DNA from 3 places in the Candidatus Allofournierella excrementigallinarum genome. Region 3 is predicted to be linked to each of the others. Evidence: predicted binding sites of a transcription regulator. Region 3 holds the regulator's gene; each other region holds the start of a gene.
The links. Region 3 encodes NrdR, which represses ribonucleotide reductase genes. Its sites were predicted from a motif close to CACNANATNTNGTG; they were not measured.
Positions count from the first base shown of each region.

Region 1: ACH2AT_RS01355 (anaerobic ribonucleoside triphosphate reductase) is a predicted target of NrdR. The motif match lies at 1,640-1,653, and genes of this name have one in related genera.
Region 2: nrdJ (ribonucleoside-triphosphate reductase, adenosylcobalamin-dependent) is a predicted target of NrdR. The motif match lies at 6,011-6,024, and genes of this name have one in related genera.

Region 1 covers NZ_CALXHK010000004.1:25,951-35,508, reverse strand. The annotation lists gene ACH2AT_RS01365 (lipopolysaccharide biosynthesis protein) at 1-891, opposite strand, end outside; gene ACH2AT_RS01360 (M48 family metallopeptidase) at 923-1,477, opposite strand; gene ACH2AT_RS01355 (anaerobic ribonucleoside triphosphate reductase) at 1,773-4,058, shown strand; partial or broken gene nrdD (anaerobic ribonucleoside-triphosphate reductase) at 4,222-4,329, shown strand; gene nrdG (anaerobic ribonucleoside-triphosphate reductase activating protein) at 4,329-4,847, shown strand; gene ACH2AT_RS01340 (response regulator) at 5,001-5,654, shown strand; gene ACH2AT_RS01335 (ATP-binding protein) at 5,658-7,136, shown strand; gene ACH2AT_RS01330 (hypothetical protein) at 7,133-8,302, shown strand; gene ACH2AT_RS01325 (hypothetical protein) at 8,386-9,432, shown strand.
Region 2 covers NZ_CALXHK010000045.1:6,582-16,139, reverse strand. The annotation lists gene ACH2AT_RS08700 (EAL domain-containing protein) at 1-1,643, shown strand, start outside; RNA gene ssrA (transfer-messenger RNA) at 1,747-2,095, shown strand; gene ACH2AT_RS08690 (hypothetical protein) at 2,488-2,748, shown strand; gene ACH2AT_RS08685 (class I SAM-dependent DNA methyltransferase) at 2,748-4,550, shown strand; gene ACH2AT_RS08680 (restriction endonuclease subunit S) at 4,537-5,589, shown strand; gene nrdJ (ribonucleoside-triphosphate reductase, adenosylcobalamin-dependent) at 6,057-8,402, shown strand; gene ACH2AT_RS08670 (sensor histidine kinase) at 8,472-9,558, opposite strand, start outside.
Region 3 covers NZ_CALXHK010000009.1:42,691-52,248, reverse strand. The annotation lists gene ACH2AT_RS03095 (uracil-xanthine permease family protein) at 1-778, shown strand, start outside; gene ACH2AT_RS03090 (aminotransferase class I/II-fold pyridoxal phosphate-dependent enzyme) at 1,026-2,303, shown strand; gene ACH2AT_RS03085 (autorepressor SdpR family transcription factor) at 2,431-2,715, shown strand; gene ACH2AT_RS03080 (SdpI family protein) at 2,699-3,748, shown strand; gene nrdR (transcriptional regulator NrdR) at 3,846-4,322, shown strand; gene ACH2AT_RS03070 (DUF4363 family protein) at 4,302-4,670, opposite strand; gene ACH2AT_RS03065 (DUF421 domain-containing protein) at 4,704-5,381, opposite strand; gene ACH2AT_RS03060 (spore germination protein) at 5,453-6,916, shown strand; gene ACH2AT_RS03055 (GerAB/ArcD/ProY family transporter) at 6,906-7,913, shown strand; gene ACH2AT_RS03050 (hypothetical protein) at 7,910-8,938, shown strand; gene hprK (HPr(Ser) kinase/phosphatase) at 9,164-9,558, shown strand, end outside.

The DNA.
Region 1 (9,558 bases), on a different contig from region 3:
GTAAAGGCCGAACACCCGGCTGAAGAACCGCTGGCGGCCTTCCAGCTCGGTCACGGCGGACAGCTGCCACGCCTCATAGAAGATGGTGCCCAGCACCGACAGGATGGTGGGCAGAAAATAGCCCACGCCCAAAAGGCCGGTCCAGTATTCGCCGGCCTTGCCTTTGTAGCCGTCGCACATGGCCTGCACGAAGAACAGGTCGCTGGCGTTGATGACCCAGAAGCTGATCTGGGCGGGCACCATGGGCAGCGAGTAGGCCAGCATCTGCTTCCACAGGGCCGTGGAGTGGAAACGGGGCCGCAGATACCGCCCCAGCCCGGCGATGCAGAAGACGAACAGGGCGCTCAAAGCGTCCGAGCAGATGATGGCCAGCACATAGCCTCTGGCCCCCATGTGGAAGCCGGAGAGGAACAGGATGGTGAAGCCCAGGTTGGTGGCGCTGCACAACACGCCGTCCACCGCCACCAGCCGGTTCAGCTGGCGGCTGCGCACGAACTGGGTGCACCAGGTGCGCAGGCAGCTCACCAGCACATGGACATAAAGGAAGGGGGCGTAGTCCGCGAACAGCGGGATGAACCGCAGAAGGGGATAGCAGCACAGCATGATGGCAAAGCCGGCGAGGATGGTGAGCAGGCCGTCGGTGAACACCGCGCCCTTCTTCACCTTTTCGTCCAGGCCGAAGCGGATGATGGCGTAGCTCACGCCCATGCTCACCAGCGGGATGAGCAGCGAGCCGATGTTCTGCACCAGCTTGGTGATGCCCACCTCTTCCACCTGGCCCATGGCGAAGGTGATGTAGGGCTGCAGCACGATGCTGAGCAGCTTTGCCGAAAAGTTGCTGATGGCGAACAAAAGGGTGTTGTTCGCCAGGCGTTTGTATTTGGCGTCCAAAGGGATCTTCCTTTCCGTGGGTGGTGCGCGCTCAGCGCGGGCTTCGCAAAAGGGCCCGGCGGGCCTTGTAGTCCGGCAGGATGCTTGCCACCAGCGCCCAGAACCCGGCCTGGTGGTCCGGATGCACAAAGTGGCAGTACTCGTGCACCACCACATACTCAATGGCCTCGGGGGGCTGCAGCGCCAGCCGCGCCGCCAGGGTGATCTGCCGCCTGGCCGGGTGGCAGCTGCCCCAGCGGGTGCGCATGTCCCGCACCTTTATCACCGGCTTTTGGCCCCCCAGCACCTTCTCGAACCGGGGGTACACCCCGTCGCTCACCTCTTTAAAAAGGGCGAGGCACTGGTCCTTTTCCGGCGGGGCCAGGGCCGCCCGGGCGGCTTCGGCGGCCTTGTGCCGGGCCAGGGCCTTTTGCACCCAGCCGGCGTGGGCGGCCACAAAGGCGTCCACCGCCGCGGCGCTCACCCCGCGGGGGGCGCTCACCCGCACGCTGCCGTCCGGTGCAAGGCGCAGGTTCAGGTTCTTCACCCGCTTGCGGGTGAGGGCATAGTCCACGCCGCCCGCGCGGCGCAGTTCCGCTTTTTCCACGGCGGCGTCCGCTCCTTTTCTTTTCCTCAAAACAGGGCATGCTAACCTATCGTGCCCATCCATTGTAGCATGTTTTTTCCTCCTTTTGAACGCGAAAAGCAAAACTCACAAAAAATTCATTCAAACCTTGGCGCTAATTTTGCGCCCGGTCGTATTGACAGCCACTATATGTAGGTGCCATAATGTTTTAAGTAGCGTTTTCACCCCAAAATACAGAGAATGACCAGACGGCGCGCATGGGGGGCCGACAAAGCGCGAAGCAAGGCGCCAAGCCGGGTCAGGAGGAGTTTGCATCATGATCAAAAGCGTTATCAAGCGGGATGGCCGCGTGGTTTTGTTCGACGAGGGCAAGATCGCGGCCGCCGTGCTCAAGGCCCTGGAGGCCGCCGGCGAGGGCGACGCGCGGGAAGCGGCCCGCGTGGCCAACAAGGTGACCCGCCATCTGGAGGTGGACTGCGGCGAGGAATCCCCCCAGATCGAGCAGATCCAGGACGCGGTGGAGACCGGCCTGATGGAGTGCGGCCACGACGAGGCGGCCAAAAAGTACATCCTGTACCGGGCCAACCGCACCCGCATCCGCGAGGCGAACACCAGCCTGATGAAGACCATCGACGAGATCACCAACGTGGACGCCCGCATCAGCGACATGAAACGCGACAACGCCAACATCGACGGCAACACCGCCATGGGCAGCATGCTGCAGATCGGCACCGCCGGCGCCAAGGCCTACAACGCGGCCTACCTGCTCACCCCCGAGCAGGCCAAGGCCCACGCCGAGGGCGACATCCACATCCACGATTTCGACTTCTATTCCCTCACCACCACCTGCACCCAGATCGACATCCTGCGCCTGTTCCACGGCGGCTTTTCCACCGGCCACGGCTTTCTGCGCGAGCCCGCCAGCATCGGCAGCTACGCGGCGCTGGCGGCCATCGCCATCCAGTCCAACCAGAACGACCAGCACGGCGGCCAGTCCATCCCGAACTTCGACTACGGCATGGCCGAGGGCATCCGCAAAAGCTTTGCCAAGCTCTACCGCAAAAAGCTGGCCGAGGGCGTGGAGGACCTGCTGGATTCGGAGGACGAGAGCGCCCTGGCCGAGACGGCGGTGAACAGGGCCGCCGACGAGCTGGGCATGCCCCCCCGCATCGAGGTGAAGGCCGGCGAGTTTGACGCCATCGTGGCCCAGGCTCTGGAAGAGACCAGCGCCCTTTCCGCCGGGGAGGCGCAGCGCATCGTGGCCACCGCCCGCCGCCGCGCCTGCAGGCAGACCGACCGGGACACCTACCAGGCCATGGAGGGCTTTGTGCACAACCTGAACACCATGCACTCCCGCGCCGGCGCCCAGACGCCCTTCAGCAGCATCAACTACGGCACCGACACCTCCCCCGAGGGCCGCATGGCCATCCGCAACATCCTGCTGGCGGAGGACGCGGGCCTGGGCCACGGCGAAACGCCCATCTTCCCCATCCACATCTTCAAGGTCAAGGAGGGCGTCAACTACAACGAGGGCGACCCGAACTACGACCTGTTCAAGCTGAGCATGAAGGTCAGCGCCAAGCGGCTGTTCCCGAATTATGTGTTCCTGGACGCGCCCTTCAACCTCCAGTACTACAGGCCCGGCCATCCCGAGACCGAGGTGGCCACCATGGGCTGCCGCACCCGTGTGATGGGCAACGTCTACGACCCCGACCGCCAGATCAGCTACAGCCGGGGCAACCTGTCCTTCACCTCCATCAACCTGCCCCGCCTGGCCATCCTGGCCGGCCACGACGAGGCGGTTTTCTACAAAAAGCTGGACGCCATGCTGGAGCTGGTGGCAAAGCAGCTGCTGGACCGCTATGAGATCCAGGCGGCCAAGCGGGTCTACAACTTCCCCTTCCTGATGGGCCAGGGCGTCTGGCTGGACAGCGACGCCCTGGGCCCCGCCGACGAGGTGCGGGAGGTGCTGAAGCACGGCACCCTCTCCATCGGCTTCATCGGCCTGGCCGAGACCCTCACCGCCCTCTACGGCCACCACCACGGCGAGAGCGAGGAGATGCAGAAGAAGGGCCTGGAGATCGTGAAGCACATGCGCGACTTCTGCGACAGAAAGAGCGCCGAGATGAAGATGAACTTCACCCTGCTGGCCACCCCGGCGGAGGGCCTTTCCGGCCGCTTTACCCGCATGGACAGAAAGCGCTTCGGCTCCATCCCCGGCGTCACCGACCGGGAGTACTACACCAACAGCTTCCACATCCCCGTGTGGTTTGCCATCTCCGCCTACGACAAGATCCAGAAGGAAGCGCCCTACCACGCCCTCACCAACGCCGGCCACATCAGCTATGTGGAGCTGGACGGCGACACCGCAAACAACCTGGAGGCCTTTGAAAGCGTGGTGCGCTGCATGCACGACGCGGGCGTTGGCTACGGCAGCATCAACCACCCCGTCGACCGCGACCCCGTGTGCGGCTATGTGGGCGTGATCGGCGACGTGTGCCCCCGGTGCGGCCGGCGCAGCGGCGAGGCCCTCAGCCCCGAAAAGCTGGCCGAGCTTCGCAAGAAATACCCCAGCGTGCCCGCCTTCTGCGGGTGCGAATGAACCCCCTTTGAAAACGCGGGGCGAACGCCCGGTGTTGCCGGCGCAACATGCGGCGGGCGCTGAACGTGATATAATAACGATAACGATTTTCAAAAGACCGGGAAAGGTCCAAGGAGGAAACATCATGGCTGCAATGCAGAAACAATCCGTCGTGGGCAAGGACGTCCCCTTCGAGCGCATCCGCCGCATCACCGGCTATCTGGTGGGCACCATGGACAAGTGGAACGACGCCAAAAAGGCCGAAGAGCGCGACCGGGTGAAGCACCTGTAATGCTGAGGGTCGCAGGCTGTGTGGCCGACAGCATCGTAGACGGCCCGGGGCTGCGGTTCACCGTGTTCTTCCAGGGATGCCCCCACCACTGCCCGGGGTGCCACAACCCCGAGACCTGGGCCTTTGAGGGCGGGCGGGAATGCACCCCCGGGGAGCTGGCGGCGCTGGCGAAAAAAAGCCCCCTGTGCAAAGGCGTCACCCTCTCCGGCGGCGAGCCCTTCGCCCAGGCGGGGGAGGAAATGCTGGAATTCGTGCGCCTTTGCCGCGCCGCGGGCTTTGAGGTGGCCGCCTACACCGGCTACACCTTCGAGCAGCTGCTGGCGGGCACCGAGGCCCAGAAAGCCCTGCTGCGCCAGCTGGACACCCTCATCGACGGCCCCTTCCTGCAAAGCCAGTGCAGCCTGGAGCTGCGCTTTCGGGGCAGCCGCAACCAGCGCATCCTGAACGTGCCGGCAAGCCTTGCCGCCGCCTCCCCCGTGTGGGAGACCGGCGAGCGCTGGGTGGGCGGGCACGAATAAGAGGACCAACGGGCCGCTTTTTGAAAAAAACGGCCCGTTTTTTGTTGGTATTTACAGTTTCGATACAACTTGTTGCCGACACCTTGGGCGCAGGTGTGGCATACTGTTAGGGGGCCCGGGGCCCGTTTGCAGAAATAAGGAGGAATCACACCTATGGCACACATCCTGATCGTGGAGGACGAGGCGCATATCGCCCAGATGATCGAGGCCACCCTGTCGCTGGGGGGCTACACCAGCGAGATCTGTTCCGACGGAGAAAAGGCGGTGGAGCGCATCTTTGCGGGCGGCTTCGATCTGGTGCTGCTGGACGTGATGCTGCCGGGCCTGGACGGCTTCGCCGTGATGGAGCGGGTGGCCAGCCAGGGCACGCCGGTGATCTTTCTGTCCGCCATGCAGCAGGTGGCGGACAAGGTGCGGGGGCTGCATCTGGGGGCCGAGGACTACATCGCCAAGCCCTTCGAGGCGCTGGAGCTGCTGGCGCGGGTGGAGGTGGCCCTGCGCCGCCGGGGCAAGGGCCGGGAGGTGCTGGAATACGGCGACATCCGCCAGGACCTGGGCAGCCACACCGTCACCCTGAAGGGCGAGCCGGTGGCCCTTTCGCCCAAGGAGTTCGAGCTGCTGCGGGTGTTCTTGCAGAACCGGGACCTGGCCCTCAGCCGGGCAAAGCTGCTGGCCCTGGTGTGGGGCTATGAGTTCGAGGGCGAGAGCCGCACGGTGGACATCCACGTGCAGCGGCTGCGCCAGAAGCTGCATCTTTCGGAAAAACTGGTCACCCTTCCCCGGGTGGGCTACCGATTGGAGAGCTGACAGATGAAACTCTGGCAGAAAATTTTTCTGTCCACCCTGGCGCTGACCGTCGCGGTCACCAGCCTTTTGAGCCTGCTTTTCCTGCTTTCGAGCCGCAGCTCGCTGTGGGAGCGGGAAAACCAGCGCGCCCTGGTCCAGCAGCAGTCGCTGGCCAGCCTCGTCAAGACCGGCGTGGTCAGCCAGCGGCTGCAAAGCGGCAAGGTGCGCCTTTCGGCGGAAGAAGCGGACGATGCCGCCGCCGCGGTGCTGGCAAGGCAGGAGGCGGACGGGTATCTCGTTGCCAGCCGCCTTTTGCGCCGCGGCGCCGGCGAGTGGAGCACCGTCGCCGGCGCCAGCTACGACGGGCTGATGGACGCCGCCGCTTTGCAGGGCGACGAATACGCCGACCCCGCCCTCACCTACTCCCGCACCTTCCGCCGGGAAGGGCGGCTGCATCTTGCGCTGAACGCCCCCCTCTCGCTGGAACAGACGGACTACCGCCTTCTGTGCATCTTTGACGTGTCGGAGGTGGAGGGCATCCTGCGCCGGCAGGCGGCCACCGCCCTGGCCCTCAGCGCCGCCGGCAGCCTTGCCGCCGCCGGCGCGCTGCTGGTGGTGGTGCAGGGCCTTTTGCGCCCGCTGAACGTGCTCAGCCGGGCGTCGAGGCGCATCGCCGCGGGAAACTATTCCGAGCGCATCCGCCTTTCCGGCTCCGACGAGCTGGCGGACCTTGCCCAGGACATGAACCGCATGGCCGAGGCGGTGGAAAGCCGGGTCACCCAGCTGGAGCAGGCCGCCGAGGACCGCAGCGCCTTTATCGCCAACATGGCCCACGAGATGAAAACGCCGCTGACCAGCATCCTGGGCTTTGCCGACCTTTTGTATCTGCAAAAGGACGTGCCGGACAAAAAGCGCATGGAGTACGCCGGCATCATCGTGGAGGAGACAAAGCGCATGCGCTCGCTCTCCGGCAAGCTGATGGAGCTTTTGAACGTGGGCAGCCAGAACCTGGTGTTCACCCCCGAGCCTCTGGCGGACGTGATGAAGGAGGTGGCCGCCGCCATGGAGCCGGTGCTGGCCAGCTCCGGCCTCACTTTGCAGCAGGTGTGCGAGGAGGGGATGTTCCTGATGATGGACCGGGAACTGTTCAAATCGCTGCTTTACAACTTCATCGACAACGGCCGCAAGGCCAGCCCCGAGGGCAGCCGCATCCAGATGCTGGCCCACCGCCAGGGCGGCCAGGCGGAGATCATGATCCGGGACTACGGCCAGGGCATCCCCGAAAAGGAGCTGGAAAAGGTGCGCCAGCCCTTTTACATGGTGGACAAGTCCCGCAGCCGCAAGGCCGGCGGCGCGGGGCTGGGCCTGGCCCTGTGCGAGGAGATCTGCCGCATCCACAAGGGGGCCTTCGCCATCGACAGCCGGGTGGGCAAGGGCACCCTCATCACCCTGCGCTTTCCGCTGGCCGCCCCGCCCGCGCCGGGGCGGGAGGCCGAAGCATGAGCGGGCGGCGCATCCGCCGGCCCCCGGCGGGCACGGCGGCCCCCGCCCGCGCCCCCCGTCAGAAAGACAGGGCGCGCCGGGTGCAGCAGCGGGTGCTGGCCGCCGGCGGAGCCATCCTGCTGGCGGGCGCCGCGGCCACCTTCCTTCTGGAAGGGGCGGTGCTGGCCCCCCGGCGGCAGGTGCAGGAGCAGCCGGCCCTGCCGGTTTACAGCGCGGTGGGCCAGCGCACCGACGACGTGAGCTTCTGGCCCTGGACTTTCTACGCCGAGCAGGCCGGGCAGACGCCCGCTTTGTTCCCGATGGAGGGCGACGCCTACACAGCCGAGATGCTGACGACGCTCATCAACGCGCTGCTGGGCGGCGGGGTGGAGATGGAGACCTCCTCCGTGGCGGTGGAATCCTATGCCGGCGCCCGCTCTGGCTGCCAGTATCTGCGCGACCTGCCGGTGCGCTGGACGCCGCCCGGCGGCGGCGAAGCCGAAAACCTTGTCCTGAACATGGGCTACGGCAGCGGCAGCGACCCCGCCCTGACCTTCGGCGTGGCGGTGAGCTTTGCGGTGAAACCGGCGGACCAGGCCCCCACCGAGGCCCAGCTGGAGGCGGCCTACCGCCAGGTGCTGCTGGACCTGTATTTCCAGTGCGGCGCGGCGGGCTGGCTGCTGGACGCCGCCGCCTCCGAGATCATGGAAGCAACTCCGCTCCCGGCGGATGCGGCTTCCTCCTTGCAGGACGAGGCAGGCGCGCCCGCGGCCTCGCCTGCCCTTGATGCAGCCGGCAGCAGCCTGGACGGCGACGCGGCGCGCAGGCTGCAAAGCGCCGCGCAGATGCCCCTGGAAAGGATGCTGGGCCAGCTCGGCGGGCCGTTGGCGGCGCTGGCGGGCCTCGACGAATTCGTTCTGCAATGGCCGGCGGGCCTCGGGCCGGACACCGCCCTCTGGCCGGTGGAGAACTCCCCCGACCCGGCGGCGCTGGCCGCCGGCGCCCTCAGCGAGGAGGACACCCGCAAGCTGGAGCAGCGCCTCCAGCAGCAATACGCCGAATACGGTATGGAGCTGCAGGTGGTCACCCTGTCGGACAGCGTGCTGGTGCTTTTCTCCTCCGGCGCCACCCTCGGCTTTTACTACGACCCGGTGCTGGAAGCCTGGTCCGGCTTTGCCGTCCAGTGACCGCGCTTGCAAAAAGGAGGCCGCGCCCTCCGGCGGCGTTTTCCGCCCGCCGGGCAAACCACAGGAAAGGAGGCCCCGAACCCATGGAAAAGCGCTCTGCGCCCCGGCGCGCCACCCTGGCCTTTGTGGGCTGCTGCGCGGGGGTGCTGGCGGCGGGCATGGCCCTGGTGGGGGCGGCGGGCCTTTCCACCCCCGGCCGCCAGGTGGGCAGCCGCCCCGCCCTTCCGGTCTACAGCGCCCTGGGCGCCGAGAGCGCCGACGTGCAGTTCTGGCCCTGGCAGCTTTGGGAGGAGGCGAAAAACACGGAAAACGGCGCTTACTTCTGGCAGGAGGCCTCGGGCGAGCTGGCCGCCCCCTGGCTGAACCTTTTCGACTGGGGCATGGGCCAGGGGGCGAACGCCAGCAGCGGCCGGGTCTACATGGCCCTGCCGGAGGATGGCGACTGCCTCTATGTGCGCGCCATCCGCTTCACCGACACCCCGCCCCAGATCGCCGGCCTTTCCACCCCCAATGCCGTGCAGCAGGAGCTGACGGCGGAGTTCGCCGCCGGCTACCGCTCCAGCGGGTTTGCGGTGAGCTGCCTTGTCTATGCCGCCGACGGCTACCAGGACCTGCCCGGCGACTGGCAGGAGACGGCGGTGCAGCGCTGCCGGGAGGAGCTGCTCTATCTGTTCAACCTCTCCAACGACGACCAGCGCGTCCAGCTCTATCACCGGCTGAACAGCATGCTCACCCCTTTCCCCTGGGCGCTGGAGGACGCCTCCTTCCCCCTGGGTTCGCTGGAGAACTATTGGCAGGGCATGGGCCGCGACCAGCTGGCCGGCATGCTGGGCGGCTTGCAGGGCATGGTGCGCTCGGCCCAGTACAACAGCCTTGTGCTCTACAGTGACGGCGGCTGGCAGGAGCCGGGGGAAAGCTGGGGCTGCCTTTACAACCACCAGCCCCTTTATGCCGACCCCATGCCCGGCGAAGCGGAGCTGGCCCGGGTGCTGGCCGACGTCTCCCTGGACGTGCAGATCGTGCCGCTGGAAAAGCAGGTGATGGTGCTTTTCGGCTGGTACGGCGGCAACCTGGCGGTCTACTACGACCCGGTGCTGGACTGCTTTTCCGGCTACGCTTTGCAGCAGTGAGGGGCCGCCCCCCTGCATTTTTTGCAGTTTTTCTGCGAGATGTTTACAGTTTCGATACCTCTTTTTGCAGACTTTGCGCCCCCTTTGGCGCGATACTTGTCTTGCGGCGGATGACCGCCGCGGGAG
Region 2 (9,558 bases), on a different contig from region 3:
CCGTCGTGGAGGAATCGGCCGCTTCCATCTATGAAGAGCCTTATTTTAATGGGGGGCAGAAGGCGGAAGACATCCGCACAGCCATGGCCGCCGGCGAGAGCGTCTATTCCTCTTTCCGTTATGAAGGCCGCAGCTATCAGGTGCTTTTGGAACCGGTGGGCATCAAGGATTGGTATATGCTCTGTGTCAGCCGGGTGCAGGAAGCAGGCGAGCTTTACCGGATCGTAACGGTCATTACGGCCACCTTCGCGGTGCTGCTGCTGATGATGGTCACACTGCTGGTGTATGGCTATCGCCTGACACGCCGGAACGACCGGGAACTTCGCGAGCTGGCCTTCCACGACGCCCTCACCGGCGGTGACAATCTGCGCGGCTTCACGTTGAAGCTGCAAGAAGCGCTGAGTCAGCGGCGCGATGTGAATTTGGCGGCGCTGGATGTCCGTCAGTTCAAGTTCATCAACGAGATATTTGGCCGCGAGCGGGCCGACAAGCTTCTCTGCCACATCCACCGGCAGCTGCAGGCCCGGTTGGAGGAGGGGGAATTCTGCTGCCGCGACAGCGCCGACCTGTTCTATGCCGTGCTGCTGAACGCCGACCCGGCGCAGGCCGCCGCCCGGCTGCGGAATATCATGGATGAGGCTTGCGCCGCCGCCCTGCATGACGCGAACAGCGACTACCATATCCTGCTTTATGCCGGAATGGTGGCGGCGCCGCAGTGCGCCGCGTCCGGGAAAGTGGACGATGTGCTCACCCATGCGATGTTCGCGCTGGAACGGGCCAAGGGTGCGAGCAGCAACACGGTGTGGACCTACGACACGGAACTGCATAAAAAAGAAGAAGTGGCAAACTATGTGGAAAGCCACATGCATCAGGCGCTGCAAAGCGGTGAGTTCCGCATGTACCTGCAGCCCAAGATAGATTTGACCAGCGGCAGGCTGGGCGGCGCCGAGGCGCTGGTGCGCTGGACCACCGGGACCGGCAGGATACTCTATCCCGACCAGTTCATCCCGCTGTTTGAACAGAACGGATTCAGCGTCTCGCTGGACCTGTATATGGTGGAGTGCGCCTGTAAGCAGCTGCGCGCCTGGCTGGACCAGGGCATCCAGCCGCCGCCCTTGTCGGTGAACCAGTCAAAGCTGCTGTTTTTTGAGGCGGACTATATCCAGAAGCTGGAACGCCTGACCGAACGCTACCAGATCCCCGCCTCCTGGATCACACTGGAGATCCTGGAGGGCCTGGCGCTGGAAAACGCCGGGGAACTGAACGCCCGCATCAGCCAGCTGCAAGGCATCGGGTTCCGCATCTCCATGGATGATTTCGGCAGCGGATACTCGTCGCTGAACACTCTGAGCAGCCTGCAGATCGACGAACTCAAGCTGGACCGGGGCTTCCTTAAGGAGGCGGCGGACAAAAACGACCCACGCTCCAGGGTCATCATGGAGCAGGTGGTGCAGATGGCCAAACAATTGGGGATATCGGTGGTGGTGGAAGGCGTGGAGACCCAGGAGAACGAAGCCCTTATCCGGTCGCTGGACTGCGATTTCGGCCAGGGTTACTACTACAGCCGCCCCATCACGGTGGAAGAATTTACCGCCCGCTATTGGGGCGTGCCGGAAGACGCCCCGCAGGAGGCTGCACCATGAGCCGCCGCGCCCGGCAGCAGACGCTTCGATGAAGGTTTGGTGACATCTTTGCTCTGCCACTTGCATAACGGCGGGAAAAAGGGTATTATAATAGTTACCACATGGGCCCGTAAAGGTTTCGACGGGGAGTGTGAAGTGCGAGCAGCGGGTAGTGGATGGGGGCCACACTATAAACGCCTCCAAAAAAATAGCTAACAACAACAAATTAGCTGTCGCTGCCTAATTAAGGCAGCTGTCCTGCCCACTCAAGCGTCGTGTGGGGCCAGGGCATCATTTAGACGCCGAACGTGAGCCGCCTCAAGCTTTGCGGGCGGCCATGACCTCATGAAGCTACCAATGCGGCGGCCTGTTTGCCGGCCTGCCGCTGCGGGAAAGTTGTAGACAAACTGCACCCGGAGATACTCTCGCGGACCGCTTTTCGGACACGGGTTCGATTCCCGTCGGGTCCACCACCAGAAAGTCCAGCCGTCAGGCTGGACTTTCTTTTTGTATCCCGAAAACCACTCGATAGGCGAGTGGTTCGAAAAAAGACTGCGGTTAATAATGAAGACAAAAACTCCCTTTGCTATAATGGGAGTGCGGTCTGCCAACTGCATAAACAAGCAGCGGACGTGGCGGCCATCCCCGCCCGCACCACATCGAGGGACATTGAGCCGCTGATGCGCATGCCCAAGGCGGTGTTCAAGCGCGGGCGGGCGAAGACCGCCTGCGCGATGAACAGGTGGGACCGCTTCAAGGCGCCCCGCGGCTTCATAGAGCTGTGTTCCATATAGACAAATCGAAACATAAGGTATATAATTGTACAAATGCGTAAATGATTAAAGGAGGTCGAGCTGTGGCGAACATGTTCGGGAAGTATGCTGCCGGCCGCGAGGCCGAGCAGAAAAAGATTGAGCAGACGGTTTCTGAACCGGCGGCTGCGAAGCAGACAACGGTTTCGGCGGACGCTGCACCCGCCGAGGACGAGAAGCGCACCACGCTCTCGCTGTCGCTCACGGTGAGCGACAAGAAGGCGCTGAAGATGATGGCGGCGGAGCGCGAGACGACAATTGCCGCGATTATCCACGAGTGGGTCGCGGAGCACATGCAGGAGGTGGATAAGTAGTGGCAAAGAGTATGACGGAGGATGCCGTGCGCGATTTGGCACGTGACATTCTTGGACTTGCAGATAGCGATACGGCGCGTGCGGGCGTTGGCCAGCTCACGACGTTCAACCAGCTCGGGTTCCCGGGTATTGCCGACAAGCCGGATGGATGGTATTTGCCCAACAACAAGGCGGAAGTTGCGCTTGTTCTGGAGACGAAGGCGACGCGCATCGCTTTGGGCAAGGCACAGGTTGACGAAGTGATGAAGAACGTCCGCATTATGCAGACGCAGTACGAGAAGGTCGTCGGCGTTTTGTACAACGGCGAGGACGTGCGCGTGTTCAAGGGCGAGGAAGAGGTCAAGACGCCCGACAAGTTGCAACATGTCGGCTATTACCTGTCGCTCTATACCGTTGATAGCATCGACAAGGAGCGCATCTACCAGCTGACAGCACGCATTAACAACTGCCTGCATTTTGAGTTCGGTATCAAGAATTTGTATCACCGCATGATTTTTACGGCGTGCGCGTTGGTTGCCGAGCGGTACGGCGCGGGGTTGAATCGCCTGAAGAATCTGGGCTATGCGACGTTCCACACCGCGATTCACTCGACGCTCTCCAAGTCGCTGGAAGACAGCCGCAAGCAGAACACGAAAATCGACATCCTGCTGGAGGAGTATTCCGACATCAAGATGAACACGACCGACAACCAGAAGGCAATCAACGACTTCATCGACTGGGTGGTCGAGATTTCCGAGTGCGTCAACTCCAACGAATGGCGCGGCGAGGACGTGATGGGCATCTTCTTCAACGAGTTCAACCGTTACAAAAAGAAGTCCGAGTCGGGGCAAATATTCACGCCCGAGCACATTACTGACTTCATGTACAAGATCCTTGAAGTGAACATGGATGACTGCATCTTGGACGCCACGTGCGGTTCCGGCGGTTTTCTGGTAAAGGCCATGGCGAACATGATTCGCGAGGCCGGCGGCATGGATACGAAGAAGGCTGGCGAGATTAAGTCCAAGCAGTTGTACGGCATCGAGTTTGACCGCGAGATTTACGCTCTGGCGTGCGCGAACATGCTCATCCACAAGGATGGCAAGACGAACCTGGAGCAGATGGACGCCCGCACGGATGTGGCTTGCGAGTGGATGCATTCCAAGCCCATTACGAAGGTGCTGATGAACCCGCCGTATGAGAACAAATACGGTTGCGTGACCATCGTCGAGAACGTGCTGAACAGCGTTCCTGCGCATACCCAGTGCGCGTTTATTCTGCCGGACAAAAAACTGGAGAAAGCATCAAAGACGCAGATGAAGCGGATTCTGAAGAACCATCGTTTGCGCAAGGTTATCAAGCTGCCGGAAGACCTGTTCTTCGGCGTGGGTGTGACTACGAGCATCTTCGTGTTCGAGTCCGGCGTTGGGCAGGACGGCAAGGAGTTCTTTGCGTGCTACATGGAGTCCGACGGTCTTGCGACAGTCAAGAACAAGGGACGCCACGATGTCTACGGCAAGTGGGCAGCTATCGAGGCGTACTGGGTCGATGTGGTCGAGAAGCAGTCCGGCGACGATACGTGCCAGTGGGTAAATCCTGCCGAGCATCTGTCCTATCAGATGCCGCAGAAGCCGTTCGAGATTTTCGAGGAGGACTTCCGCAAGACGGCGATGGATTATTTGATGTTCCAGCAGGGCATCGACGCGAAGGCGTTCGGCGAGAAGCTGCTGGACACGGCGATGTACTCGAGCCGCGTGAGTGCCGATGACGAGTCCGTGACCGTGACCATGCAGAAAGGCGGTGGCGGTGATGGCGAGGATTGATACGAGCGGGTGGAAGCCGTTTTGCTTTGGCGACCTGTTCGAGTTAAATGGAGTCAAGCAAGCGAAATCCCAGCAAATGATACCGACTGTAGAGCCGGACGGTGACATTCCATATGTTCCCTACGTTGTGCAGTCTCGTTACAGCAACATGGTAAGTCGGTTTGTGGATAGGCAGTGGCTTATCGAGCACGATGAACCACCAGTGCAGGGAAATACCCTCGTGCTAGGAGTGACCCTGAACGCGTGCTCTTATCAGCCGTATGAATTTGGAGCAAGTCAGGTGATTACTGCCAGGTCGCCGCACTTGACATTTCATAACGGTTTTTTTATGGCGGCCGTTGTCAAGAAGCATGTCGCCCAATTCGATTACAAGGAGAAGCCTGGCATTGAGAAATACCGGTCGATGGTCATTGATCTTCCCGCTGACGCGTCTGGCGAGCCTGATTGGGCGTACATGGATAAGTACATGTCGGGGGTCATGGCAGAATCCGAAGCAATTCTTGAGAGTCTGAGGCAAGCAGATGGCGAAAAGCAAGCATTGGATGTATCCGAGTGGCGAGAATTTATCATTGGCGAACTGTTTACAGTTGTCAAAGGAACACGCTTGACGAAAGCGCATATGACCCCCGGCAATACTCGTTTTATTGGTTCATCGGCCATGAATAACGGTTGCACCGCAATGGTTGGCAATACCGAGAATATGCACCCGGCTAATACGATTACCGTATGCTATAACGGCAGCGTTGGTGAAACGTTCTACCAAGACCAGCCCTTTCTTGCTTCCGATGATGTTAACGTGCTGTATCCGAGATTTGATATGACCAAAGAGATGGCGCTGTTTGTCGCTCCATTGATTAAGTCGGTTAGTGCCCGATACAACTATGTCGATAAGTGGAAGCAGGAAGATATGATTGCTGATACAATCAAACTTCCCGCCGACGCGTCCGGTGAGCCTGATTGGGCGTACATGGATGAGTACATGCGGACGGTAACGGAAAGCGCAAAGTCTGATTTGTCTGCTATGCAGGCTATCGGTTAAGTACAGATTAGTCCGCCGCTCCATCAGGGCGGCGGGCTTTATAATTAAATGCGTATTTGTGCAATTAACCAACCAAAGGAGAAAACAACGAATACTTATAAGCAGAAACTACGGGAGGGGGTAAGAGCTTGGCACACCAAAAGAAGTTCGAGCTGAACGACAACGACCTCGCCATCGCAAGCACGTACTTGTCGCGCCCCAGACGGTCGGTCTTCTACATGATGAGGACATGGGGTCGGATTTTCGTGACCTCCAACAGCATCTGCTGGAACGCCTACAACGCCCAGCACGGGCCCTATCCTATGGGACGCCTCCTCTGCTATACTGGGCACTGAAGGGCAAAAAAGCGGCCCCTCATCCGCAGACGCCGGCCTCTTTGCGGAAAAAGAAACAATATATTGACTTTTTTTCTTGCAGGAACTACTATATATAGTGTATCCTGCAAACAACGTTGGGAGGGACCAAAAATGAACGTACGCAAGCGCAGCGGCAAAGTCGTGCCCTTTGACGCTGAATTCATACGCCGCGCCGTCACGCTGGCGGCGGCCGCCGCCGGGGAGCATGAGCCCCAGCGGGTGGACGACGTCACCGCCGCGGTGGAAGGGAAGCTGGCCGCCGCCGGCCAGGACATCGTGGACATCGAGCGCATCCAGGACGCGGTGGAGGAGACCCTGTTTGAAAAGCAGCTCTACCGCACCGCCAAGACCTACATCCTCTACCGGGTGCAGAAGGAGAAGGAGCGCACCAGCGGCGAGTGGAAAGAGGGCATCCTGACCAGGGAATTCCTCAGCCCCTACAAGCACGCCCCGAACCCCATGGAGCAGCTGGGCGCCTTCGTCTACACCCGCACCTACTCCCGCTATCTGCCCCAGCAGGGCCGCCGGGAGTTCTGGTGGGAGACGGTGCGCCGCGCGGTGGAATACAATGCCTCGCTGGCCCCCACGCCCCGGGAAGAGGCGGAAAAGCTCTATGATAACATCTATCATCTGCGGCAGTTTTTGTCCGGCCGCACCCTGTGGGTGGGCGGCACGCCGGTGGCGGAAAAGTATCCCATGGCCAACTACAACTGCGCCTTCACCGTCATCAACGACTTTGCGGCCTACCACGATCTGTTCTATCTGCTGATGGTGGGCAGCGGCGTGGGGGTGCGGGTGCTCAGATCCGACGCGGACCAGCTGCCGCCGGTGCGCACCGACCTGAAAATCCTGCACAAGTCCTATGACCCGGTGCCGGCGGGCGAGCGGCTGGAATACACCAACCTCACCTTCCTGCGGGACACCGCCACCCTCGCCATCGGCGATTCCAAGGAAGGCTGGGCCCAGGCGCTGACCCGCTACTTCGAGCTCATCACCAACCGGGAGTACGAGGGCGTGACCACCCTGGTGGTGAACTATGATTCCATCCGCCCGAAGGGAGAGCGGCTCAAGACCTTCGGCGGCACCGCCAGCGGCTCCGGCTCCATGATGACCATGCTGGACAAAATACACAAGGTGGTCGCCGCCGCCGGCGCCCGCAGCGGCGCTGTGCGCACGCGGCTGCGGCCCATCGACCTTCTGGACATCGCCAACATCATCGGCGAGAACGTGGTTTCCGGCGGCGTGCGCCGCACCTCGGAGATCGGCCTGGTGGACGCGGACGACGAGACCTGCATCCAGGCCAAGTCCAACCTCTACCGCCAGGTGAACGGCCACTGGGAGATCGACAAGTCCATCGCCCACCGGCAGATGAGCAACAATTCCATCTTCTACCGCGAAAAACCCACCCGGGAAAAGCTGCACTGGCACATCCAGCAGATGCGCTATTCCGGCGAGCCGGGCTGGATCAACGAGGAGGCGGGCCTCAAGCGCCGCCCCAACTTCTGCGGCTGCAACCCCTGCGGCGAGATCTTGCTGGATTCCAACGGCCTTTGCAACCTGACCACCGTGAACGTGATGGCCTTTGTGGGCGAGGACGGCGCGCTGGACAAGGCCGGCCTGCTGGAGGCCCAGCGCCTCTCCGCCCGGGCGGGCTACCGCATGACCTGCCGCGAGCTGGAGATGTTCCGCTGGGACCGGGTGCAAAAGCGCGACCGGCTGCTGGGCTGCTCCCTCACCGGCTGGCAGGACATGGTCAACGTCACCGGCATGGACCGTGCCCAGCAAATCGAACTGCTGGACGCCCTGCGCGCCGAGGCCCGCAAAGCCGCGGACGAGATGGCGGCCCAGCTGGGCGGTGGCCGCCCGCTGCTGGTGACCACCCTGAAGCCGGAGGGCACCCTGTCCCTGCTGCCCACCGTGTCCAGCGGTGTGCACTACTCCCATTCGCCTTACTACATCCGCCGCGTGCGCATCACCGCCACCGACCCCTTGTGCCGCGTCTGCGAGGAGCTGGGCTACCCGGTGCTGCCGGAGGTGGGCCAGGACCCGGAAGACCCCACCACCAAGGTGCTGGAGTTCCCGGTGAAGGCCCCCGCGGGGCGGGTGAAGGGCGACGTGACCGCCATTGAGCAGCTGGAAAACTACAAGATGTTCATGGAACACTATGTGGACCACAACTGCTCCATCACCGTGCATGTGCGCGACAACGAGTGGGACGACGTGGAACAGTGGGTCTGGGATCACTGGGACGATGTGGTGGCCCTTTCCTTCCTGAGCTACGACGACAGCTTCTATGAACTGATGCCCTACGAGGAGATCGACAAAGCGGAATACGAACGCCGCAAGGCCGAGATGCGCCCCTTCAACCCTGCGCTGCTCTGCCGCTACGAGCACGAGGAGAGCGAACTGGACATCGGCGCCTCCGACTGCGTGAACGGCGTGTGCCCCATCCGCTGACCTATCTGCATCCCAAAAGCCGCCTGCCCCGCGAAAGAGGGGCAGGCGGCTCTCTTCTTTTATAAAAGTTCATCCCCCGGCGGGCAGCTCCAGGCAGAAGGCGGCCCCGCCCCCCGGCGCGTCCTCCACCCAGAGGCGGCCGCCGTGAAGGGCCGCCAGCTCGGCAGCCACCGCAAGGCCCAGCCCGTGGTGGCGGGGGTCCTCGCCGGCGGCCCCGCCCCGGTAAAAACGTTCAAAAATCCGTCTTTTGTCTCTGTCCTCCACGCCGGGGCCGTGGTCGGTCACCCAAAAGCGCACCCGCCCGCCCTTTTCCAAAAGACGCAGTTCTATCTCGCCGCCCTCCGGGGCAAAGCGCAGGGCGTTGTCCACCAGGATGGTCAGAAGCTGGCGCAGACGGTAGCCGTCGGCCTCCACCGGCGGCAGGGCCTTTTCGGGCAGGCGCACGGCCAGCCGCCGCTGCCGCTTTTTCGCCAGCGGCTCCATGCCTTCGGCAAAGTCCAGCAGAAAGGTGTCGGGCGCGATGCTCTCCCGGCGCAGCCGGGCGCGGGCGCTGGCCCCGGCGCTGAGCAGCAGCAGTTCGTCCACCAGCGCGCCCATCCGCCGGGCCTCGCCGTCGATGACCGCGAGGTATCGCTGTGTCTGATCCGGCTGGCGGGCGGCGGCCCCGGCATTGGCCCGTATCACCGCCAGCGGGGTGCGCAGTTCGTGGCCGGCGGCGCTCAAAAACTGCTGCTGCTGGTCCATGGCCCGGGCCACCGGGCGCACCGCCCGGCCCGCGATGAACCAGCCCGCCAGCCCAAGGCCGGTCCACCCGGCGGCGGCCACCAGCGCGAACAGGGCTGCCATCCGCAGGGCCCAGGCCCGCTCGGGGCCAAGGTCCTGCACCGCCACAAGACCCGTCCACCGGCTGCCGGCACCGCCGTCCAGCCGCACTTCGCCCCGCCAGCTGCTGCCCTGAGCCGAAAAAGTGAAGCTGGCGCTCTGGCTGCCCGCCAGGGGCGGCGCGTCGGCCAAAAGTCCCTGCTGCTCTTCGGCGGCCCGCTTTGCCGCCTCCAGCAGGGCGCGCTCCTCTTCGCCCAGGCGCAGGCTGTGGAGCAGGGGATCCCCGTTTTCGGTCAGCAGCACCTTCATGCCGTTCTGAGCCTCCAGCCGCGCC
Region 3 (9,558 bases):
CAAGATCCTGCCTATCCTGCTGGGCGTGCTGGTTTCCTACGTTGTGGCTCTGGTCACCGGCGCGGTGGACTTCACGCCCATCGCCCAGGCCGACTGGTTCGGCATCCCCATCCACACCAGCGCCCTGGCCAAGTTTGACATCTCCTCCACCCTGACCATCATGCCCATCGCTCTGGCCACCATGATGGAGCACATCGGCGACATCGCCGCCATCAGCGCCACCACCGGTAAGAACTACATCCGCGAGCCCGGCCTGAACAAGACCCTGCTGGGCGACGGCCTGGCCACCAGCATGGCCGGCTTACTGGGCGGCCCTGCCAACACCACCTACGGCGAGAACACCGGCGTGCTGGCCCTGACCAAGATCTACGATCCCCGCGTGATGCGTATCGCCGCTCTGTTCGCCATTCTGATGAGCTTCAGCCCCAAGTTTGACGCGGTCATCAACACCGTACCCACCGCCATCATCGGCGGCGTCTCCTTCATCCTCTACGGCATGATCAGCGCCATCGGTGTGCGCAACGTGGTGGAGAACCAGGTCGACTTCACCAACAGCCGCAACCTCATCATCGCCGCAGTCATCCTGGTGAGCGCTCTGGGCTTCAACAGCCTGGGCGGCCTGACCTTCCAGGTGGCCGGTGTGAGCATCACCCTGTCCGGCCTGGCCATCGCAGCCATCCTGGGCATCCTGCTGAACGCCATCCTGCCTGGCAACGACTATCAGTTCGACAAGGTGGACACCGAGACTGCCGAGAACCCCATGAACATGCAGGTGTGAGCCCGAGCCTCACTTCCCAAAAGCAAGCCAGCCCCGCCGTCCGGCGGGGCTGTTTCATGTTCGTTTGGCGCTTTCGTACCTGCAAAAGGGGCGCAAAATGCTTGTTTCCCAACTGAAATTGTACTATAATATCCGCATACGCTTTGGCAGCCGGGCTGCGCGGCAGGGGAAAGGCCGCGGTGCGGTGTGAGCAGACAGCCCGGCAGACGCATAAAGTGGAATATAATTCAAGAGGGGAATGGATGCAATGAAGGAGTACGGTTCCATGGACCGGGCCGCGCTGGAGGCAGAACTCGGCTTCCAGCAGAGCAAGTATGAAGCGTTCAAGCAGAAAGGCCTGAAGCTGGATATGTCCCGCGGCAAGCCCTGCCCGGAGCAGCTGGACCTTTCCGCCGACATGATGAGGCTGGAGAACTACATCGGCGAAAATGGTGTGGACACCCGGAACTACGGTTATCTGGAGGGCATTCCCGAGGCGCGGCGCTTCTTCGCCGACGTGATGCGCGTGCCCAGCCCCGAGCAGGTGCTGGTGTGCGGCAACTCCGCGCTGTCCATCATGTATTATCTCATCGACCTGGGCTGGCGTGCGGGCTTTGTGGACTCCATCCGCCCCTGGCGCTTCTGCACCAACATCAAGTTCCTCTGCCCGACCCCCGGCTATGACCGCCACTTCAAGGTCACCGAGTACTTCGGCTTCCAGCTGATCCCGGTGCCCATGCTGGAGACCGGCCCTGACATGGACGTGGTGGAGCGTCTTGTGAAGGATGACGACAGCGTCAAGGGCATCTGGTGCGTTCCTGTGTATTCCAACCCGGACGGATATTCCTACAGCGACGACACCGTGCGCCGCCTGGCCGCCATGGAGACCGCCGCGCCGGACTTCAAGATTTTCTGGGACGACGCCTACTGTGTGCACACCCTCACCGACGAGGTATATGAGGTGCTGCCCATTCTGGATGAATGCGCCAAAGCCGGTTATCCCGACCGGGCGATGATGTTCTGCTCCACCAGCAAGATGACCTTCCCCGGCGCGGGCGTTGCCGCCGTGGCCACCAGCCGCAGAAGCGTGGAGCACATCCTGAACAACATGAGCTCCATGATCATCAGCTACGACAAGATGAACCAGCTGCGCCACGTGCGCTTTTTGAAGGACCGCAAGGGCGTTCTGGAGCACATGGCAAAGCACCGGGCCATCATCGCGCCGAAGTTTGAACTTGTGCGGGAGATCTTCGCCCGCGACCTTGGCAGCTGCCCCGGCATCGCCCACTGGACCGACCCCAAGGGCGGCTACTTCCTGAGCCTTTACGTGATGGACGGCTGCGCCAAGCGCACGGTGGAGCTGTGCAAGCAGGCGGGCGTCGTGCTGACCCCCGCGGGCGCTGCTTACCCCTACGGCATCGACCCCCACGACCATCACCTGCGCATTGCGCCCACCTATCCCAGCTTCGCAGAGCTGGAGCAGGCCGCGACGCTGCTGTGCATCTGTGTGCGCATCGCAACGCTGGAAAAACTGCTGGCCAAATAGATCCGCGCCTCAAAGGGCCGCTCTCCGGAAGGAGGGCGGCTCTTGTTGTTCATTTCCATTGACAAGGCGAAAGGGCGGTGCTATATTATAATTAACAGTTAAGTTAAATATTAAATGAGGTGACGCCATGGCGATGCAAGACACACTGCGGGCCCTTGCCGACCCCACCCGGCGGGAGATATTGGCGCTCCTGCGGGCCGGCCCGCTGACGGCGGGGCAGATCGCTGAAAAGTTCCCGGTGTCGGCGGCGGCCATCTCCCGCCACCTTTCGGTGCTGAAAGAGGCTGACCTTGTGCGGGACCAGCGGGAAGGGAAATATATCTATTATGAACTGAACGCGTCGGTGCTGGAGGAGATCCTTCTCTGGCTCACCACACTGAAAGGGGAGGAAAAGGATGAAACGATTGAATAAACGCAAGGCGCTGGCCGGCTCCGCGCTCATCCTGCTGCCTGCGCTGGCTGGCATTGGGATGTGGGAGCGGCTGCCCGGCTGGAGCGGCCCCGCAAAGCTCGCGTTCTGCCTGGGGACGCCTGCCGCCATGCTGGCGGCTCACTGGCTGTGCCTGCTTCTTACCTTTCACACCAACCGGCACAACGGCCAGAGCAAAAAGGCACTGGAACTGGTCTACTGGCTGCTGCCCTGCATTTCGCTTTTTTACTGCGCCGGCGCCTGGGCTGTGGCGCGGGACGTAAAATTGGGCTGGGAGCGCCTTGTGCCCGCAAGCCTCGGCCTGATGTTCCTCGTCATCGGCAACTACATGCCCAAAATGAAGCAGAACCCCACGCTGGGCATCCGCCTGCCCTGGACGCTGGCCAACGAAGAAAACTGGAACCGGACCCACCGCATAGGCGGCAAAGTGTGGGTGGCGGGCGGCCTTGTGCTGCTGCTTGTCTGCCTTTTGCCAGGGGCCGCCATGGCCGCGGGGATGCTGGCTGCCATTCTCGTTCTGGCGGCGGTGCCCTGTGTTTATTCCTACTGGCTTTACCGCAAACAGGTCCGGGATGGCAGCTGGAACGGCAGCCTGTTCCGCTCCAAAGCGGACCGTGCCGTAACGGGCGTCGTCCTTGTGATCCTGGCCGTCGCCGTGGTGGGCACGCCGGTGCTCCTTTTCACGGGAGACATCCGCTATACCGTGGGAGAGAATGCTCTGAGCATCGAAGCAAGCTACTGGCCCGACACTGAGATAAACTACGCCGACGTGGAGAGCATCGAATATGCCGAAGGCATCCCTGCCGGGAACCGCGTCAACGGGTTCGGCTCGCCCCGCCTTTCCTTGGGCTCTTTTCGCAACGACGCTTTCGGCTCCTACACCCGTTATGCCTACACCGGCTGTGACGCCTGCATCGTGATGCAGGCACAGGGGAAGACCGTGGTGCTCAGCGGCGCGGACGAAGCGGCCACAAAGGCGCTGTACGAAGAACTGAACAGCAGAATTTTTGGCTGAAAATCTTTTCTTTGCGGGAAAATATGCTATACTGTTTGCATATTGATTCAACGGCGGCGCTCCGCCCGCCCACTCACCAGCCAAGGAGGAAACTGCCATGAAATGTCCGTACTGCGGCGAACTGGATTCCAAGGTGATCGATTCCCGCCCCACCGAGGACGGAGAGAAGATCCGCCGCCGCCGGGAGTGCCTGAGCTGCGCCAAGCGCTTCACGACCTACGAGATCGTGGAGACCGTGCCCCTGATGGTGGTCAAGCGGGACCGCTCCCGCGAGGCCTTTGACCGCCAGAAGCTGCTGGGCGGCATGCTGCGCGCCAGTGAGAAGCGGGAGGTCAGCTACCAGACGCTGGAATCGGCGGTGGACCGCATCGAGCAGACGCTGCTGAACAGCTATGAGCGGGAGGTCACCTCCATGCACATCGGCGAGCTGGCCATGGATGAACTGAAAAAGATCGACGAAGTGGCCTATGTGCGCTTTGCCTCGGTCTACCGGCAGTTCAGCGACATCAACACCTTCATGGACGAACTGAAAGACATGCTCAACGGCCATTCCTCAAAGCATGCTGAAAAATAAATGCCCGGTCATCAGGATCTGCGTGCGGGCTTTTCCAAGTTCGCTCTGCAGGTCCTGTTGGTTATCCGGGCCCACATAAGCCGACAGCCCGCCCAGGCACATGGCGATGCCGCTGAGATAGTCCCGCTTGATGAACAGCGCCATCCAGTGCTCCCGCCGGGAGAAAAAGCTGTTCATCCCCTCTATTACCTCCAGCGCCGCCTCATAGTCTCCGGCGGCGTTGAAGGCCCCTATCCTGTCCAGGTCATTTAAAAGCGCGTCGTTGGTGGTCTGCACCAGGATGCTGCTGGCCACGATGAGCACCGCGAGAAAAGCCAGCAGCCCGAAGGCTGCGCGCACCCGTTTCATCGAATCATCCTTTCTGACCGAGAGCCGCTGGTTTCAGCGGCTCTCTTTTTTGACCAGCTGCACCTGGCCGGAGTCGTCCCCCAGCAGCAAAAGCACCTGCCGCAGGCTGCATTTGTTCTGCCGCAGCACCTTGTCAAGCCACTTTTCGTTTCTGCCGCACCAGGCCAGATTGTCCGCCAGCACCCGCCCGTCGATCACGAGCGGCACCATGGGCGTTCGCGCTTCAGACGGCGGCACCTGCATATCCTCCCGGGTGGGGGTGTCCTTCTGCGGCATCCGGCTCACGCTCAGGGTGCCGTTGGTCTCCACCAGGGCGTAGTTTACTTCCGATGGGTCGAAAATATCCTTGCCTCGCAGCGCTTCCAGCAGGTCACTGGCGCTGAACCGAAGCTCCCGCAGGGTCTTCTGGTCGATCTTGCCGCCCCGTATCACCGCCACCGGCGTGCCGGACAATAGCTTTGCCGCCGTGGGGCTCATATAGCAAAGCGCAGAGGAAAACAGTTCCAGCACCACGATCAGGCAGACGGGCGCAAGGCTTGCCGCCAGCGGCACCTCGGGGGATTCAATGGAAATGGAAGCGAGGTTGGAGATGAGAATGGTGGACACCAGCTCCGAGGGCTGCAGTTCCCCCAGCTGACGTTTGCCCATCAGCCGCATGGCGGCCACGATGAGCAGATAGATCATCAATGTGCGCAGCACGAGCACCAGCATACAAAACTCCTCCCGGCAAATGGTTTTGACACGGCGGACGCGGGGCATACTAAGCAGCGAGGTGAAGAACGATGCCGCGACCCCTGACTGATTCGCTGGATGCGAATGTTGCCCGCCTGAAAGAGATGTTTGGCAATTCCGCCGACCTGTATGCAAAACCTGTCAACGTGCGGGGCGTGCCCTGCTGCCTGTGTTTTTTTGAGGGGCTTTCCACCCTGGAACGGCTGTGGGTGGTGATGCTCTCGATGCTGAACGAGAGCCATTTTGAGCCCTCAAACGGCAGGGAATTGTTCAACTACATCCAGCACCAGACCGACCTGCCGGTAGAAAATGCGCCTGTGGAGGACTTCGACGCGCTGCGCACCCAGCTGACAGCGGGCACCACCGTGATGCTCATCGACGGATGCCGTAAAGCTGTTGTGCTTTCCACCCAGAACATGCAGTTCCGCTCGGTGCAGGAGCCCTCCGGCGAAGGGGACATCCGCGGCTCACGGGAAGGTTTCTGCGACCTTTTGCGCATCAATGTCAGCCTTGTGCGGCGGCTGGTGCGCACCGGATCGCTCACCATCAAAATCTTTCCCGCGGGCAGGCGCACCGGCACCGAGGTGGCCATGCTGTACGACCGAACGCTTGCAAAGCCGGGATTCGTCGAAGCCATCGAGCAAAAACTCCAGGCGGTGGACCTGCCCGTGCTGTTTGACAGCGGGTATCTTGCGCCCTATCTCCAGCGGGGCAGCTTCAGCTTCTTTCAGGAGGTGGGCTATACCGAGCGCCCCGTGACCGCCGCCGCCAAAATATGCGAGGGGAAAATCGTAGTTCTTGTGAACGCAAGCCCCTTCGCGATGATCGTGCCGTATTTTTTCAATGAAAACTTCCAAAGCCTGGATGATTATGCCGGCAAGGCCTACTTCGCCAGCGCCGTACGGCTGCTCAAGTATACGGCGTTCTTTTTGTCGGTGCTGCTGCCGGGCCTGTTCGTCTCCATCGCGGAGTACACCCCGGAGCTGTTCCCGCCCCAGCTTCTTTACAAGGTGGCTGCCGCCGAGACAGCCACCCCTCTGCCGCTGTTTATGGAGATGATGCTGGTCATCGTCCTTTTGGAGATCATCCGGGAGGCCGGCCTGCGCCTGCCCAAGCCCATCGGACACTCGGTGAGCCTCGTGGCGGCGCTCATCGTGGGAGACGCGGCCACCAAGGCGGGCATCATGAGCACGCCGGTGCTCATCGTAGCGGCCCTGACCACCATCTCCATCTTCGTCATCCCGTCGCTGTATGAGCCCGCCACGGTCCTGCGGGTGCTGTTCGTGCTGGCGGGCGGCCTGTTCGGGCCCTTTGGCCTGGTGACCATGTTTTTCCTGATGCTGGTGAGCATCTGCGGCATGCACTCCTTCGGCGTGCCCTACACATCGCCGCTGGTGCCCTTTGGCCGCAGCGCCCTGCGGGACGGCCTTTTGCGCATGCCCTGGCAGCGGCTGGCGAGCCATCCCTTCGATGTGAACGACCTGCCCGGTGGTGAGGAAAACTATGGATCGTGAGTTCGTTTTTGAGCGAAAGCAGGCGGGAACGCTGGTCCTGGCTGCTTTTTTGACCGACAGCTTCATCCAGCCTTTCGGCCGGCAGATGGAAGTGCTGCCCGCACGCACGGCTATTCTGTCGGGGGCGCTGCAGTTTGCCTTTCTGTGCGCGGTGATGGCGGCCTACCTGCGGTGGTGCGGTGGCGGAAAGCCAGGGCCCGTCCGCTCGCTGCTTTTGTGCGGTGCGCTGGTGCTCTCCATCGCGCTGGAGGTCATCCAGGGAGAACGGTTCTATAACTATGTGATGCAGCAGCAGCTGACGGCGCTTCTGTTCTTGATCCTGGTGTTCGGCGCGGCCTATTACGGCGCCTTTGCCGGAGTGCAGGCACTGGGGCGGGCGGCCTGGCCCGTGCTTGCGCTGGCGGCGGCGTCGGTGCTGGTGCTGGGCTGGTCGGTGGCCGGGCAGATGCAGTTCAGCCGCCTTCAAACGCCGACGGCCAGCGCGGGAACGCTGGCACAGTTGGCGCTGACGCGCTTTTACCTGCCGCCGGAACTGCTGCTTTTTCCCTTTTTATGCCCCAAAGGCGGAAGCAGCCGGGGCGCCGCAAAAATCATCGGAGCTGTATTTTTGGCAAATGGTCTCTTGGCCCTGCTGGGGGAGATGACCCTGGGCGCGGCATATACCAGCGAAAGCCAGCCAGTCTACACCATTGCGCGGCTGGGCGGCCTGTCGGTGTTCCGCCGGCTGGACGCACTGCATGTGGGGGTGTGGCTGCTGTTGTTCCTCATCAAGATAAGCCTGTATTTTGCCGGATTCATCAAACTCTGGCAGAACGTTAAGCCGTGTAAAGGCCATTGCCCTTACTGGGTGGCGCTGGCGGCTGTGATGGTGGTGTTTCTGGCAGCCTGGAACCAGAACGAATCGGCGGCAATGGCCGTTCAGCAGATCCTGCTGGCGCTCGCGCTGCTGGCGGCGCCGCTGAACCGTCTTTGGAATGAGAGGGGGAGGAACGCATGAAACGCTGGCTGGTTTGCCTCGCCCTGCTGGGGACGGCGCTTTTGGCCGGATGCACGAGCAGCGGACTGGGCGACCGTGTTTCGGTGAAAGCGGTGTATGTGGAGAAGGAGCGGCAGTATGAGGCGCGGCTGCTGGTGCTGGAGGCCACCCCCAACGCCGACACCGGCCAGGTGAGCGAGCAGGCCCGCTGCCTTTCCGGGCGCGGGGAAACGGTGTATGAGGCGCTGCTGGACGCCGAGCAGAGCGAGAGCCGCCGCCTTTTTTACGGCCAGAGCGAACTGCTCTTTATTGGGCCGAAGCTGATGAGTGAGGGCGTGTTCGATGCCTGCCGCTACCTTGCCAGCAACACCAGCGGCAGGCCGAACATGGCGGTCTACGGGCTGGACGCGGGCCCCGCCGCCTTTGAAAAGCTGCAGGAAAAGGGGGCCGATTTTCTCTCCAGCGTGCAGCAGCTGGAAAAGCGCGGCCTTTTCAGGACCTTTCTCTACCAGTTCAGCGTGCAGAGCGGCAGCGGCGTCATCCCGGGCCTTTCGGTGCAGGAGGGAAACGCCGTCTTTGAAAAGCTGACCCTTTACCGTGAGGGAAAGCCCGACGCCGTCTGGAAGGGTGCAGAGGCACAGCTGGCCCGGCTGCTGGCTGGCCAGGCAAAAGCGCTGGAACTTACGCTGGAACCGCTCTCGGTGAGCTTCCAGGTGCGCTCGCCCAAACTGCGCTTTGAGCCCTCGTTTGCCGAAGGGGGCATGGAGCTCTCGGTGCATTTCAGCGGCGATATCCAGAGGCTGGTGAGCCCGGAAGGCGCCGCGCTGCCCGGGCAGGACCGGCAGCTGGAGCAGGCCATCGACGAAGAGGTGAAAGGCCTGCTGGAGGAACTGGTGGCCGACACACTGGGCCGCCGGAACGACGTGTTTCTCCTGCGCAGCCGCTTCGCAAATCTGGACGAGGCGCTCTGCCGGGCAACGGAAGAAGACGGGCGCATGTTCCGGCCCGGCGCGGTGAGCTTTTACTGCCTGCTGCGGATGGTGTGAAAACAGCGCGGTGCGAGCCGGCTGCCCCAAGGAGCGGCCGGCTCGTTCTCTGTGATGGGATACAAAAATCCATCCCGCACCGATTGAGAATTGCCATTCCCGGATGTATATTATATAATGAGTTTATATGCAGGCAGGCGTGGGCCGTTCCGCCTGCGCGGACCGGCAAAGACGGGCTTTGCGGCGCCCGTCCGGGCCCTGCCAAAAAAAGAAAGGGTGTTCTGAATGCCAGCGTTTTCCGTACCACTGAGCGAACTTGCAGCCACCTTGAAAATGGATACCATCTATGCGCCCAAGGAACTGTCCGACATTCCCATCTACACCGCGGATGTGAACCGTCCGGGCATCATGCTGGCGGGATACTACCAGTATTTTGACGCCAGCCGCATCCAGATCTGCGGCATGGTGGAGATCTCCTATCTGAAGGAGCTGCCCGAGGCGGACCGCCGCCGCCATCTGGAAAAGATGCTCTCGCTGAAGCCGCCCGCGGTCATCATCAGCCGCGGGCTGGAAGTCCTGCCGGAATTCCTGGAGTTTGCCCGCCAGTATGAGGTGCCGCTGCTGGTCTCCACCGAGAGCACCTCCACGCTGCTCAGCTCCCTCATCAACATCCTGAACGT